3 regions of the Anoxybacillus sp. FSL W8-0382 genome follow, and region 3 is predicted to be linked to each of the others. Evidence: predicted binding sites of a transcription regulator. Region 3 holds the regulator's gene; each other region holds the start of a gene.

Region 1 (4,306 bases), 850 kb from region 3:
TTGCGAAAGATGCTGCTTTTTTTTCGTGGCACCAACAATATTTCGAACAATTTTTAATCGAGTGTGGCGTTGGTGAAGAGGGTGTGACGAAACTAGGAAACTTTCGACGTTCTCTTCGCTTTTCGTGCGAGCGCTCGCTCACACAAGAAGTAAAAGAAGGGGATGTGATCGAAGGCTGGATAGTTATCGAAACGCCAGGTCATGCGCAAAGTCACATCGTGTTGTATCGTGAAGCGGACGGTCTGATGATCGGAGGCGACCATTTGCTAGCAGCGATTTCATCCAATCCGCTGTTAGAGCCGCCTGCGATCGGTGAACAAGAGCGCCCAAAACCACTTTTGCAATATAACGATTCATTGAAAAAGTTGTTAAATTACGACATTACAACAATTGTTACGGGACATGGGGAAGATGTGACGGATGTCGCACCGCTTATTGACAATCGGCTTGAAAAACAAAAAGAACGTGCACAGTACGTGTGGCAACTGTTGAATGAAAAGCCGATGACGGTATTTGACGTATGTCGATCACTTTTCCCGACTGTATATGAGCGAGAGTTTTTGTTGACGATGTCTGAAACGATTGGCCAACTGGACTATTTAGAGGCGATAGGTGCAGTGAAAAAAGAAAAAGTTGATCAAATATATATGTACGAAGCGGTGAGATCATGAAACTGAAAGGGAAATACGTTGTTATTACAGGAGCATCGAGTGGCATTGGTGAACAAATTGCATACGAAGTAGCTAAGTGCGGTGGAACACCGATATTGCTTGCTCGGTCAAAAGAAAAATTAGCGCAAATTGCGCAACAGATTGAACAAACGTACAGTATTTCTTGCCTATATGAGCAATTAGATGTTAGTAACGTAAAAGAAGTAGACGATGTATTTGATCGCTTGCTCACCTCGATCGATGTCCATATTCTTGTCAATAATGCTGGTTTCGGCGTATTTCGATATGTTGAACAGATTGATCTTTCGGAAGCGAAGCAAATGTTTGATGTCAATGTGCTCGGATTGATCGCGTGTACAAAAAAAGTGTATGCGCATATGATGGAAAAACGATCGGGTCATATTATTAATATCGCATCGCAAGCAGGAAAAATTGCCACGCCGAAATCGAGCGTATATGCGGCGACAAAACATGCTGTGCTCGGATTTACAAATAGTTTACGAATGGAAGCGTCCATGTATGGCATTTATGTGACAGCTGTAAACCCTGGACCAATCGAAACGAACTTTTTTACCGTTGCTGATACGTCCGGAGAATATGTGAAAAACGTGAAACGATGGATGCTTCGCCCGGAATTTGTCGCAAAGCGCATCGTTGATGTGATGCTTACCCCTACGCGCGAAGTGAACTTGCCGTTTTGGATGCATATGGGAAGTCGTATATATCAACTATTTCCATCGCTCATTGAAAAAATCGGCAAACAAGCATTTTTAAAAAAGTAAGCGAGGTGTAAATGGTGAAAATCACGATCACGGAACGAGCGATCGAACAACTTCGTCGTGTTCAAGGAAATAAACATGTGAAACTCATATACGATACAGATGGTTGCGGATGTGCCGTAAATGGAGTGCCTGTTTTGTTGCTCATCGATGAACTAGATGAGCATGATGTAGCGATCGAAACAAACGATATGCCCATTTGGATGGAAAAACATCAGCTCATTTTTTTCGATGATCAAATGACGCTTGACGTTGTCGATGGAGCAGGGTGTTTTCAATTAAAAAGTCCAAATCAAATATTGAATCCGCGCATGTCACTGGTTGAGCGCTAAAAAATAAAAAAGCCCGGAATAAAAGCCGGGCTTATTCGTTTTTCGGGGCGCGAACGACCGATTGAAATTTTCCTTTATGGGCTGCATCACAAAACGGCATGTTTTGTGAGAGCCCGCAACGACAGAGAGAAAACGTTTCTTTTGTTTCAAACTTGTTTCCTTCCATGTCAATTAATTCGACATCGCCGGTTACACGAAATGAACCATTATCCATCACTTTAATTCGTACTTTTGCCATATATTCCACCTCCTTGTATACCTTATATCGTATATACTATCTATTTTATATTAGAAATGCAAGGACGTGCATATTTGTCAGAACAGTGACAAGATAAATGGATGTGATTTTTTGTGATCAATGTCACATGATATAAATATTCCTTCTTGTACAATGGGAAGTAGTGAGCGAATCGGAGGGATCAAAATGCGTGATTTTCATCAAAATCCATTTATCGTTATATGGGAGTTAACGCGAGCGTGTCAACTCAACTGTCTTCATTGTCGGGCCGAAGCGCAATATCATCGTGACCCACGTGAATTAACGTTTGAAGAGGGAAAACAACTTATTGATGACATTTATGAAATGGATCAGCCTCTTCTCGTGTTCACAGGTGGCGATCCACTGATGCGTCCAGATGTGTACGACATTGCTAAATATGCGATTGATAAAGGACTTCGTGTATCGATGACGCCAAGTGCAACACCAAACGTAACGAAGGAAGCGATCCGAAAAGCAAAAGAAGTCGGCTTAGCGCGATGGGCATTTAGTTTAGATGGCCCAAACGCGGAAATTCATGACCATTTTCGGGGCATGTCCGGCTCTTTTGATTTAACGATGAAGGCGATCGAATATTTACATGAGTTGGAAATACCGGTGCAAATTAATACGGTCATTTCTCGATATAATGTTCATGTTCTTGATGAAATGGTGCAACTTGTTGAAAAGCTTGGATGTGTGCTTTGGAGCGTATTTTTTCTCGTACCGACAGGCAGGGGGAAAGAGACGGATATGATTTCACCCGTTGAGCATGAAAAAGTGTTTCGTTGGCTTTATGAAACGAGTAAACGTGTACCGTTTGATATTAAAACGACTGCAGGACAACATTATCGACGCGTTGTATTGCAACAAAAAATGCGAGAGCAACAAATTGATCAAGCTATTCGCTATGAAGACGTGCTAATGAAAGGGATGATTGGGCAAGTAGATGGTTTAGGGCGCGCCCCAAAAGGAGTAAACGATGGTAATGGCTTTGTATTTATTTCCCATATCGGTGACGTATATCCGAGCGGATTGTTGCCTGTAAAAGCAGGAAATGTACGCGAACAACCACTATCGCACATTTATCGCCACTCGCCAATTTTCAAGCAGTTAAGAAATCCAGATGGATATAAAGGAAAATGTGGTGTATGTGAATTTCGCTATGTTTGTGGTGGATCGCGTTCGAGAGCGTATGCGGTGACAGGCGATTACTTAGCGAGTGAGCCATATTGTATTTACATTCCGAAAGCGTGGCGTCAAAAAGAAAAGGTCGGCGAATAGCTGACCTTTTCCTACATATTCATGTGATGTGTTTGTCCGGTTCCTAAGGATGGGTCCAACATACCAAAAATCATTGCAATATGAGCAACAATTAAAAAAATGCCGACGAATATAGCGTGCACTTTTAACCTTTTTTCTTCGTTCCAATTTCGTCCAATAACATGTAAATCTAATAAACTTAATCCAAAGAGTGGAATGATGATGTATAAAATTTTGTGTAAAGCATTTTGCTAGACCAAAAGAAAAAAGGTAGGGTATTCTCTGATTGAACCCAAATATTCCAGAGAAAGGAGAACCCTACCTATGTCCAAAAGTATACCGAATGTCGACTGGGCAAATCAACTGGAAAGTGTCATTCGTCAGTTTGTAAAGGAAAAATTAGAACTGATCATGCGGGAAGAAATCAAACATTTCCTCGAAATCGAACAGGCCGGAACATCGAATATGAGAAACGGCTACTATCAACGAAATCTAGATACGCAATATGGCCGAATTGAAGGCCTTTTGGTCCCAAGGGATCGAAATGGGGAATTTCAAACGCAGCTGTTTGCCCCTTACCAACGTCATACTGGTTGGCTCGAGGAAGCCGTCATCAAAATGTATCAAAGTGGCATGAGTACGAGGGAAATTGGCAAGTTTATCGAACGAATTTTAGGAAATGCCTATTCTCCAACGACAATCAGTCGTATTACCGATGTAGTGAAGGAAGACATCGAGAAATGGCACAATCGTCCTCTACATCAGCGTTATTCGGTTTTATATTTGGATGGTTTATACGTAAAACTTCGTCGCGAAACCGTGGAGAAAGAAGTCATTTATGTGGTGTTAGGGGTGAACGAAGAAGGATATCGCGAAATTCTTGATTTCTTTGTGGGAGGACAAGAAAGCGCCTATGTATGGCAGGAAATCCTTCAACACCTCTATCAAAGAGGCGTCAAGGAAGTGCTTCTGGGCGTATTCGATGGACTACCGGGGTTGGAGGAA
Region 2 (4,306 bases), 1.3 Mb from region 3:
AACGCTCATGCCCGATGTATACATGTTCCATTTCTACTGATTCCCCTTCCTTTAATTGATTCCCAAGAGATTCCCAATCCCATTCCTTCCACTGGCTATTCTCTTTGATATACACTTTCATATCGGAACGGAGCCGAGTAATATAATACGCTCCTCGGGCGTCGATCTCGGTTAGTGCGGCAACGGAGAAAAAGCCCAAATCCCGAATACATAGGTCATTCGGCAAAATCGTGTGCTGGGCATGATAGGCAAAACGGGCGTCCGAGTCATTGGCCGATTGAACGCATAGTTGAAGACAGGCACCAGACAACAAGTCATATTCAAACTGAATTTTCGCTCCTGATGAGACGGAACCTCGGTAGTCCTCCCCGTAGTCGGCAGGAACCAAAAAACTGGTCGAATCCAAAATCCGCAAGCGAGTAAAACACGTCCGGTAGGTTTGGATGGTGGACCAAAGCAATGGGCGTTGTCGTTGGAGGAGAAGGAAAAACACTTCTCGCAAAAACGCCACGGCTCGCTCGGTAAAGCGCTGATTCAATCCTTCGCTGGACAGGGAACAGTCATGGCGGAGCGTGAGAGACGTACATAACCGTTGGAGTGATTGTTGTGCCAGTGAGCCATCTCCCCATGCACAAAGAGTCAAAAATGCTTCTGCCGTTAATGCTCGTTTTCGTTGGATAAATCCTGTTTCTTGAGCAAGATGAGTCAATGTCTCAGGCGAGAAAAGTTGGCGGATGGTTTTCATCCATGCTTGCATTTGATTTTCCATAGAAAAAATCCTTTCTAACGAAGAGTATTCGCTAGAAAGGATACCATGTTTTTAACGGTGTACAAAGGCCCAAATGCTTAACTTGATGGCTATGAGAAGGTTCCCCCTCCTTCATTTAAAAACAATTGTTTTATTTTCATGAATAATGACACGGTCTTCTAAATGCCATTTTAGGGCGCGGACAAGAACCGTTTTTTCGATCATACGCCCGATTCGCTTTAAGTCCTCTACATGATGCTTATGATCCACCCGCTCGACATCTTGTTCAATAATTGGGCCTTCATCTAAATCATCTGTTACATAATGAGAAGTAGCACCGATCAGTTTCACTCCGCGTCGATAAGCTTGCTCATATGGTCGTGCGCCAACAAATGCCGGTAAAAACGAATGATGAATATTAATGATTTGTGCTGGGAAAGTTGCAACAAAATGCGGTGATAAAATTTGCATATAACGTGCAAGCACAATGACATCCACATCGTGTTCCTTTAATAGTTGGATTTGTTTTTCTTCCGCTTCCTCTTTTGTTTCTTTTGTTACCGGTATATAATAGTATGGGATTCCAAAAGACTCTACCGTTTCTCTCATTTGCTCATGATTGCTAATAACTAGAGCAAAATCTGCAAGTAATTCACCCGCTTGCCACTCCCATAGTAACTCTAATAAACAATGCTCTTCTTTTGAAACAAATATCGCTACTTTTTTCACATGTGTATGTAAGCTCAATCGCCAATTCATCTCAAACTGTTGTGCAATCGTTGCAAATTCCTTCTCTATCGTCTTTTTTCTTTCTAATATATTCGGAGCATCGAACTCGATTCGTAAAAAAAACGTACCGCCCTCAGGATCTGTCGAATATTGACTGGATTCCACAATATTAGCTCCCTTTTCGTACAAAAAAGTAGTGACAGCGGCCACAATGCCTGGTTGATCTGGGCATGAAATAAGCAAGCGTGCTCGCTCTTTATATTTGTTCATAAACTTTTGCACATGTTTTTGTTGAAAATACATCATAACTCCCCCCATAGACAGAAAAATGAAATAAAATAATAACTTTTATTATAACAAATAAAAAAATAGTCGAGAACATATCCCGACTATTTTTTACTTATTCAATATTTTTCTTACTCCAAACGCCCCTTTCCACACAGGCGTAGATTGTTTATTAGATGAAAGATATGTGTATAACGCCCCCATAAATAATGAGCCACCAATGATATTCCCAAGCGTTACAGGGACGATGTTATGGATAATCCCTGCTACATGAATTGTATCTGGATGCTCGACAGCTAAAGCAAGTGAAAAAATAACAAAGTTTGCAATAGAGTGTTCATATCCGGAAGCAAAAAAGACGAAAACGATTAAAATCATCGCAAACATTTTTGCCATATCTTCCTTCATTTGCATTGGAATAAAAATAGCTAAACAAACAAGCCAGTTACATAAAATCCCTTTGACAAACAATTGTATCGTTGTTGCGTGCATTTTTTTCAAGGCAATTGCAAAAAGTAAATGATCCATCGGAATGTCATGAAAAATACCTGACTGTGCAATCAAAAAGGCGAAGAAAATCGCACCAAGCAAGTTGCCGCTATAACACGCCACCCAGTTACGAAGCGTGTCACCAATCGTCGTTTCTTTTTGAAGCGTACTTACAGTAAAGTACATCGTATTCCCTGTAAATAGTTCTGCACCGCCATACATAATCAACACAAGGGCAATTCCGAAGAAAATACCGCTCACTAAATACGTTACAGGTGAATGCGCCTCATAAAAGTATTGTCCGATACGTACGCAAAGAACGAGAGCAAAACCAATGTATACACCTGCCAACGCAGCACGAATCATATATTGAAGAGGCGTTGTTTGCAAAATGGAGCGCTTCTTTAATGCAAGCTCTTTACATGTTTGTAAAGCTTCCATTGTTTTCTCACTTCTCTTTCTTTTTTGTGATGTTTTTCACATTTATCCTACTCCTCTTCGTTCTATTTTTCAATGCATTTGTGTAAATGTTAAGAGAACTGTCAACACTTTATTTTTGTAAACGTTTACGAATAAAATGACTATTGCAATTTTTTTATCTGATGTTCTCATCCTTTGCAAACTCATGCACAAATGTATTAATATAAAGAAGGCGCAAAATACATTGTTAGAGGAGGAAGCTATGAACTACATAAAAGAGCAAAATGGACAGCTATGGTTAACAGAAGATGAGCGTGAAAATTTAAAAATTAGTTATCGTATTAAAGAGATTATTTACTCAGAACGTTCACCATTTCAACATGTGATGATTTTAGACTCATACGACTTTGGAAGAATGCTTGTGCTTGATGGAATTGTACAAACAACTTCTATTGATGGACATATTTACAATGAGATGATCACACATGTTCCTCTTTCTCTTCATCCGTCGCCAAAAAAAGTTTTAATTATCGGTGGGGGCGATTGTGGTGCAGCTCGTGAAGTGGCGAAATATGAAGAGGTAGAAGAAATCCATCTCGTCGAAATCGATGAACTTGTTGTTCAAGCATGTAAAGAACATTTACCTGAAGTATCGGGAAATCTCTCCGATCCACGTGTTCAGTACGTATATAAAGATGGGGTTCAATTTGTGAAAGATCATATGAATACGTACGATGTCATTATCATTGACTCGTCTGATCCTATTGGTCCTGCCCAAGTATTATTTGAATACGATTTTTATGAAAGTGTGCATAAAGCGCTTAAAGAAGATGGAATGATGGTTTGTCAAAGCCAATCGCCGATTTTCCATATGGACGTATTGAAACAAACATATGCAAATATTCGTCATTTATTCCCGCATGTTCACGTATATACAGCTACTGTTCCAACGTATCCTGGTGGGCTATGGAGCTTCACTCTTGGTGCAAAACAGCCGATTTTATTTGAACGGCTCCACACTTTCACAAAGCAAACGAAATATGCAAACGCTGATATTTTAAGCCAATGTTTCCGTCTTCCACAATTTATGAAGGAACATCTTCAATCGTAGTCGGAATCATTCCGGCTGCGAGTGTTGACAAAGAGGCGTTTTTATATTATGACACAAAACGCAATGATTCCTATTTTCTTTATAAGGAGAGTGCCTATATGCGTGTGAAAGTTGTTTTACAATGTACAGAAACTGGAGATCGCAACTACATAACAACGAAAAATAAGCGTAACAATCTTTTTGTTGCGCTTATGCGCTTCTTTAATAAGATTATCAAAAGCTTGAACAATTTGCTCCACAGATTGTCGCATCATTTATTCCTCCTTAGTTAAAGCGATTACAACATTTCTTGTAAACTTGTATATACAAGTTAGTTAACCGCTTTCAAATAATTTTCAAAGAAAAAAGATGCCCTTGTGGACATCTTTTTCACATTTATTTACTTTCTTTTTTTCGTGCATACATCGCCGCGTGTCGTTTAATTTCGCCAATTAATTGTATTTCCTCTTGTTTTGAAATCTCTAGGGAAAGACCGTATTGAAATTTGTTTACATATGTTTTCTTCCAAATGACAATCCCACGCA
Region 3 (4,306 bases):
CGTTTAATGCGTCTTCAATGCGTAATTTGCGCTCTTTCAATTCTGTTTCTGTTGCCGCACCAACTTTGATTACCGCAACGCCACCAGCTAATTTCGCTAAGCGCTCTTGTAATTTTTCACGGTCAAATTCAGAAGTAGTTTCTTCTAATTGAGCACGAATTTGGTTGATGCGTGCTTGAATGTCTTCCGCACGGCCAGCGCCACCAACGATTGTTGTATGTTCTTTTGTCACAACGACTTTCGCTGCACGACCAAGTGAAGCAATTGTTGTTGATTTCAATTCGCGACCTAACTCTTCTGTAATGACTTCACCGCCTGTTAAAATCGCGATATCTTGAAGCATCGCTTTGCGACGGTCACCGAAGCCAGGCGCTTTAACTGCAACAGCTGTGAACGTACCGCGAAGTTTGTTCACAACTAATGTAGCAAGCGCTTCACCTTCTACATCTTCAGCGATGATTAACAATGGTTTGCCTTGTTGAACAACTTGCTCCAATACAGGAAGAAGTTCTTGAATGCTTGAAACTTTTTTATCTGTAATTAAGATGTATGGATTATCTAATACAGCTTCCATTTTATCAGAGTCTGTAATCATGTATGGAGATACATAACCGCGGTCAAATTGCATACCTTCCACAACATCTAATTCTGTTGTGAAACCTTTAGACTCCTCTAATGTAATGACACCGTCTTTACCAACGCGTTCCATTGCTTCTGCGATTAATTGACCAACTTCTTCGTCAGCCGCAGAAATAGCTGCAACTTGAGCAATGGAGTCTTTGCCTTCGATTGGTTTAGAGATCGCTTTTAATTCTTCCACAGCGACCGCAACAGCTTTTTCAATACCTTTGCGAATGCCCATTGGGTTCGCACCAGCTGTTACGTTTTTCAATCCTTCGCGAATCATCGCTTGTGCTAATACAGTTGCTGTTGTTGTACCGTCACCAGCAACGTCGTTTGTTTTGCTTGCTACTTCCGCAACAAGCTTCGCACCCATATTTTCAAACGGATCTTCTAATTCAATCTCTTTCGCAATCGTTACACCGTCATTTGTAATTAATGGAGAACCGAACTTTTTCTCTAATACAACGTTACGACCTTTTGGACCTAATGTTACTTTTACTGCATCAGCTAATTTATCTACACCGCGTAACATCGCACGACGAGCTTCTTCGCTGAATTTAATTTCTTTTGCCATACATCTTACCCCCTTGATGAAATTTTAGTTAAGTATTTTTATGTGCTTTATATGTTATCAGGCGAACGATTAACCAATCACAGCTAAAATGTCACTTTCACGCAAAATTAAGTATTCTTTTCCATCATATTTTACTTCTGTACCCGCATATTTTGAGAAGATGATGCGGTCACCAACGCTTACCTCTGGAGCTACGCGCTCACCATTATCAAGAACGCGACCTGAACCAACTGCCACAACTTTTCCTTCTTGTGGTTTTTCTTTTGCTGTGTCTGGTAAGACAATTCCGCTCGCTGTTTTTTCTTCAGTTTGAATTAATTCAATGACAATACGATCACCTAGTGGCTTCAACACGGCAAACGACCTCCTTAATTAGATTTTCGTTCCGTTATTAGCACTCATTCTTATTGAGTGCTAACACACTTATTATATTAATGAACTTTTTTTAATTTTGCAAGTAGGAAGTTAAAAATTTTTCATTAAATGATTCCCTCTTTAACATTATGTCTTTCCTTTCGAAATTCATACAAAAAATATGATAAAATGAAAAAGTATTCAATTTAGAAAGCAGAGGACGATCATTCGCTCAGCTAAGGAAGCAGACGCTTAGAAAATGCTCGTCTAAAGCTAGACAATTTGCACGAAGGGGTTGAACATGTGAAAAAGCAATATTGGTATGTCATCATTACATACGTCGCTATGCAACTATCGAGTTTAGTCGGCGTTCCTTTACTTGCGCATAGCGGATTTATTAACGCATCAAATAAAGATATAGCCATATCGATCGCTTCTGGTTACTGGGCTGTTATTAGTTTCCCGATTGCTCTTTTTCTCGTTCTTTATTTTATGAAAGAAGATATGAAATACTCATATGATCGCCATCAAGCATCGATTGGCATGTCATTCTTTTGGGCGATTGGGGGGTTTTTGCTCGCTCTTTTCGCCCAAGGCATTGCAGCTAATATTGAGATGCACCTATTTGGTGTCGAAATGGGGTCCGAAAACACGAGACGCATCGTTGAAATGGTCAAATTGACACCAGCTCTTATACTCGTTACATCAGTCGTCGGACCAATTTTAGAGGAAATCATCTTTCGGAAAATTATTTTCGGGACGTTGTATCAAAAATACAATTTTTTCTTATCAGCGCTCGTCAGTTCACTTTTATTTGCTGTTGTTCATTTAGAGTTTGAACATTTGCTCTTGTATGCGACAATGGGGTTTGTGTTCGCCTTCTTATATGTGAAAACAAAACGCATTCTCGTACCTATTGCAGCACACGTGTTGATGAACACGTTTGTCGTTGCCATACAAATATTATTCGCTGAAGAAATCGAGAAGATTATGCGCGAAGCAGAACAAATGCAATTCGTCATTTGGAGGCTGTTTTCATGAAATATGAACCACTATTTTACTTTCTAATGGGCATTTTATTTACTTATTTTGCTGTGGATAGTGCTGATGACGGCATTTGGGACGTAACAACAATGCTGTTCATCCTAATTGCAACATTTGATTTTGGCACAGCTATTCGCTCTTTATTGAAAAAAACCTCCCGCTCATAAACGGGAGGTTTATTCATTTCCGTAATGCTTTAAAAAATAAACGAGTGACTGCAATTCGACCGCTAAATCAATATGATGAACACGAATGTGTTCTGGCACATGCAGGCGAGCAGGTGTAAAGTTTAAAATCCCTTTAATCCCCTGTTGAACAAGTCGGTCAGTAATCGGTTGAGCAACTTGGGCAGGAACAGTTAAAATCGCTACGGCAATTCCCCCGAGTTTCTCCTCCAATTCATCTAAATGATAAACCGGAACCCCTCCGACTTCTGTTCCGACTTTATCTGGATCTACATCGAACGCCATCACAATTTTCGTATTATTGTTTTTGCTGAAATTGTAGTTTAAAAATGCAGTCCCTAAATTTCCAACCCCAAATAACGCCACTTCTGTCGTCTCATCTTGGTCTAACGTTTTACGAAAAAATGACAGCAAATAATTGACATTATATCCGTATCCTTTTTTTCCAAGCGCACCAAAGTATGAAAAATCTCGGCGAATCGTTGCTGAATCGACTTTTACAGCTTCGCTTAACTCCGCTGAAGATACACGTTGCTTGCCTGATGCATGCAAGTTTTTCAAAAAACGATAGTACAACGGTAGTCGCTTTGCGGTCGCCTGCGGAATTTTTGGCTGTTCATTATTCACGAGTCAATCCCCCACATTTCCTTTCACAAATAGTTAGCGCTTTCATTTTTCTCTCCTATACGTCTAAAAAATTCTTCCCACTTCTAAACTATACACTATTTTTTTCATTCTGTCTTTCCTTTGTACCCTTTATTATTATTTTTGTCAAATTTGTTATTCGTACACTAGTGTTGCCGAATATCAAGAAAGTACGTTACACTATCAAAAGAAGATTGAGGTGAGAAAGAATGATCATTTTACAAGTAAATCAACTATCCAAATCATATGGAGCAGAACAAGTTTTATCAGACATTAAGCTTGAAATACAAGAAAAAGACCGTATTGCGTTAGTTGGAAGAAATGGCGCGGGAAAATCGACATTATTAAAAATCATTGCCGGACAGTTGTCATACGACACAGGCGAAATCATTAAACCGAAACACGTAACGATCGGTTATTTAGATCAATATACAGGGTTGCAAGCGCATCGTTCCATTTGGGAAGAAATGCTCGATGTGTTTGCCCCGCTACAACAAATGGAAAAACAATTACGCGAACTAGAACAACAAATGAGTTTACATGATGCTGACTATGAGCGCCTACTTGAGCAATATGATCGTTTACAAACAGAATTCAAAGAAAAAGGCGGCTATCAATATGAAGCAGATATTCGTTCGGTTCTCCATGGTCTCCGCTTCTCACAGTACGATTATACGACAAAAGTATCTACATTGAGCGGTGGACAGCGGACGAGGCTAGCGCTTGGTAAACTGCTCCTTACAAGGCCCGATTTGCTCATTTTAGATGAACCGACAAACCATTTAGATATGGAAACGTTGCAATGGCTTGAACAATATTTAAAAAATTACGATGGAGCCATTCTTATCGTCTCCCACGATCGCTATTTTCTTGACCAAAT

What was found. Region 3 encodes Rex, which represses fermentation and respiration genes when NADH is low (regulators of the CRP and FNR family bind a similar motif). Its sites were predicted from a motif close to TTGTGAAATATTTCACAA; they were not measured.
Region 1: NSS60_RS05625 (TIGR04053 family radical SAM/SPASM domain-containing protein) is a predicted target of Rex. The motif match lies at 2,132-2,149, and genes of this name have one in related genera.
Region 2: NSS60_RS07820 (formate/nitrite transporter family protein) is a predicted target of Rex. The motif match lies at 2,717-2,734, and genes of this name have one in related genera.

What each region holds. Positions count from the first base shown of each region.
Region 1 is NZ_JBBOPX010000001.1:1,065,614-1,069,919, forward strand. It holds partial or broken gene NSS60_RS05605 (MBL fold metallo-hydrolase) at 1-671, shown strand, start outside; gene NSS60_RS05610 (SDR family NAD(P)-dependent oxidoreductase) at 668-1,453, shown strand; gene NSS60_RS05615 (iron-sulfur cluster biosynthesis family protein) at 1,465-1,782, shown strand; gene NSS60_RS05620 (CDGSH iron-sulfur domain-containing protein) at 1,814-2,020, opposite strand; gene NSS60_RS05625 (TIGR04053 family radical SAM/SPASM domain-containing protein) at 2,207-3,322, shown strand; gene NSS60_RS05630 (DUF6803 family protein) at 3,334-3,534, opposite strand; gene NSS60_RS05635 (IS256 family transposase) at 3,626-4,306, shown strand, end outside.
Region 2 is NZ_JBBOPX010000001.1:1,474,165-1,478,470, forward strand. It holds gene NSS60_RS07810 (IS4 family transposase) at 1-769, opposite strand, end outside; gene purU (formyltetrahydrofolate deformylase) at 881-1,783, opposite strand; gene NSS60_RS07820 (formate/nitrite transporter family protein) at 1,874-2,692, opposite strand; gene speE (polyamine aminopropyltransferase) at 2,934-3,782, shown strand; gene rpmG (50S ribosomal protein L33) at 3,881-4,054, shown strand; gene NSS60_RS07835 (PilZ domain-containing protein) at 4,158-4,306, opposite strand, start outside.
Region 3 is NZ_JBBOPX010000001.1:212,805-217,110, reverse strand. It holds gene groL (chaperonin GroEL) at 1-1,198, opposite strand, end outside; gene groES (co-chaperone GroES) at 1,268-1,552, opposite strand; gene NSS60_RS01260 (CPBP family intramembrane glutamic endopeptidase) at 1,856-2,593, shown strand; gene NSS60_RS01255 (YdiK family protein) at 2,590-2,763, shown strand; gene NSS60_RS01250 (redox-sensing transcriptional repressor Rex) at 2,773-3,408, opposite strand; gene NSS60_RS01245 (ABC-F family ATP-binding cassette domain-containing protein) at 3,636-4,306, shown strand, end outside.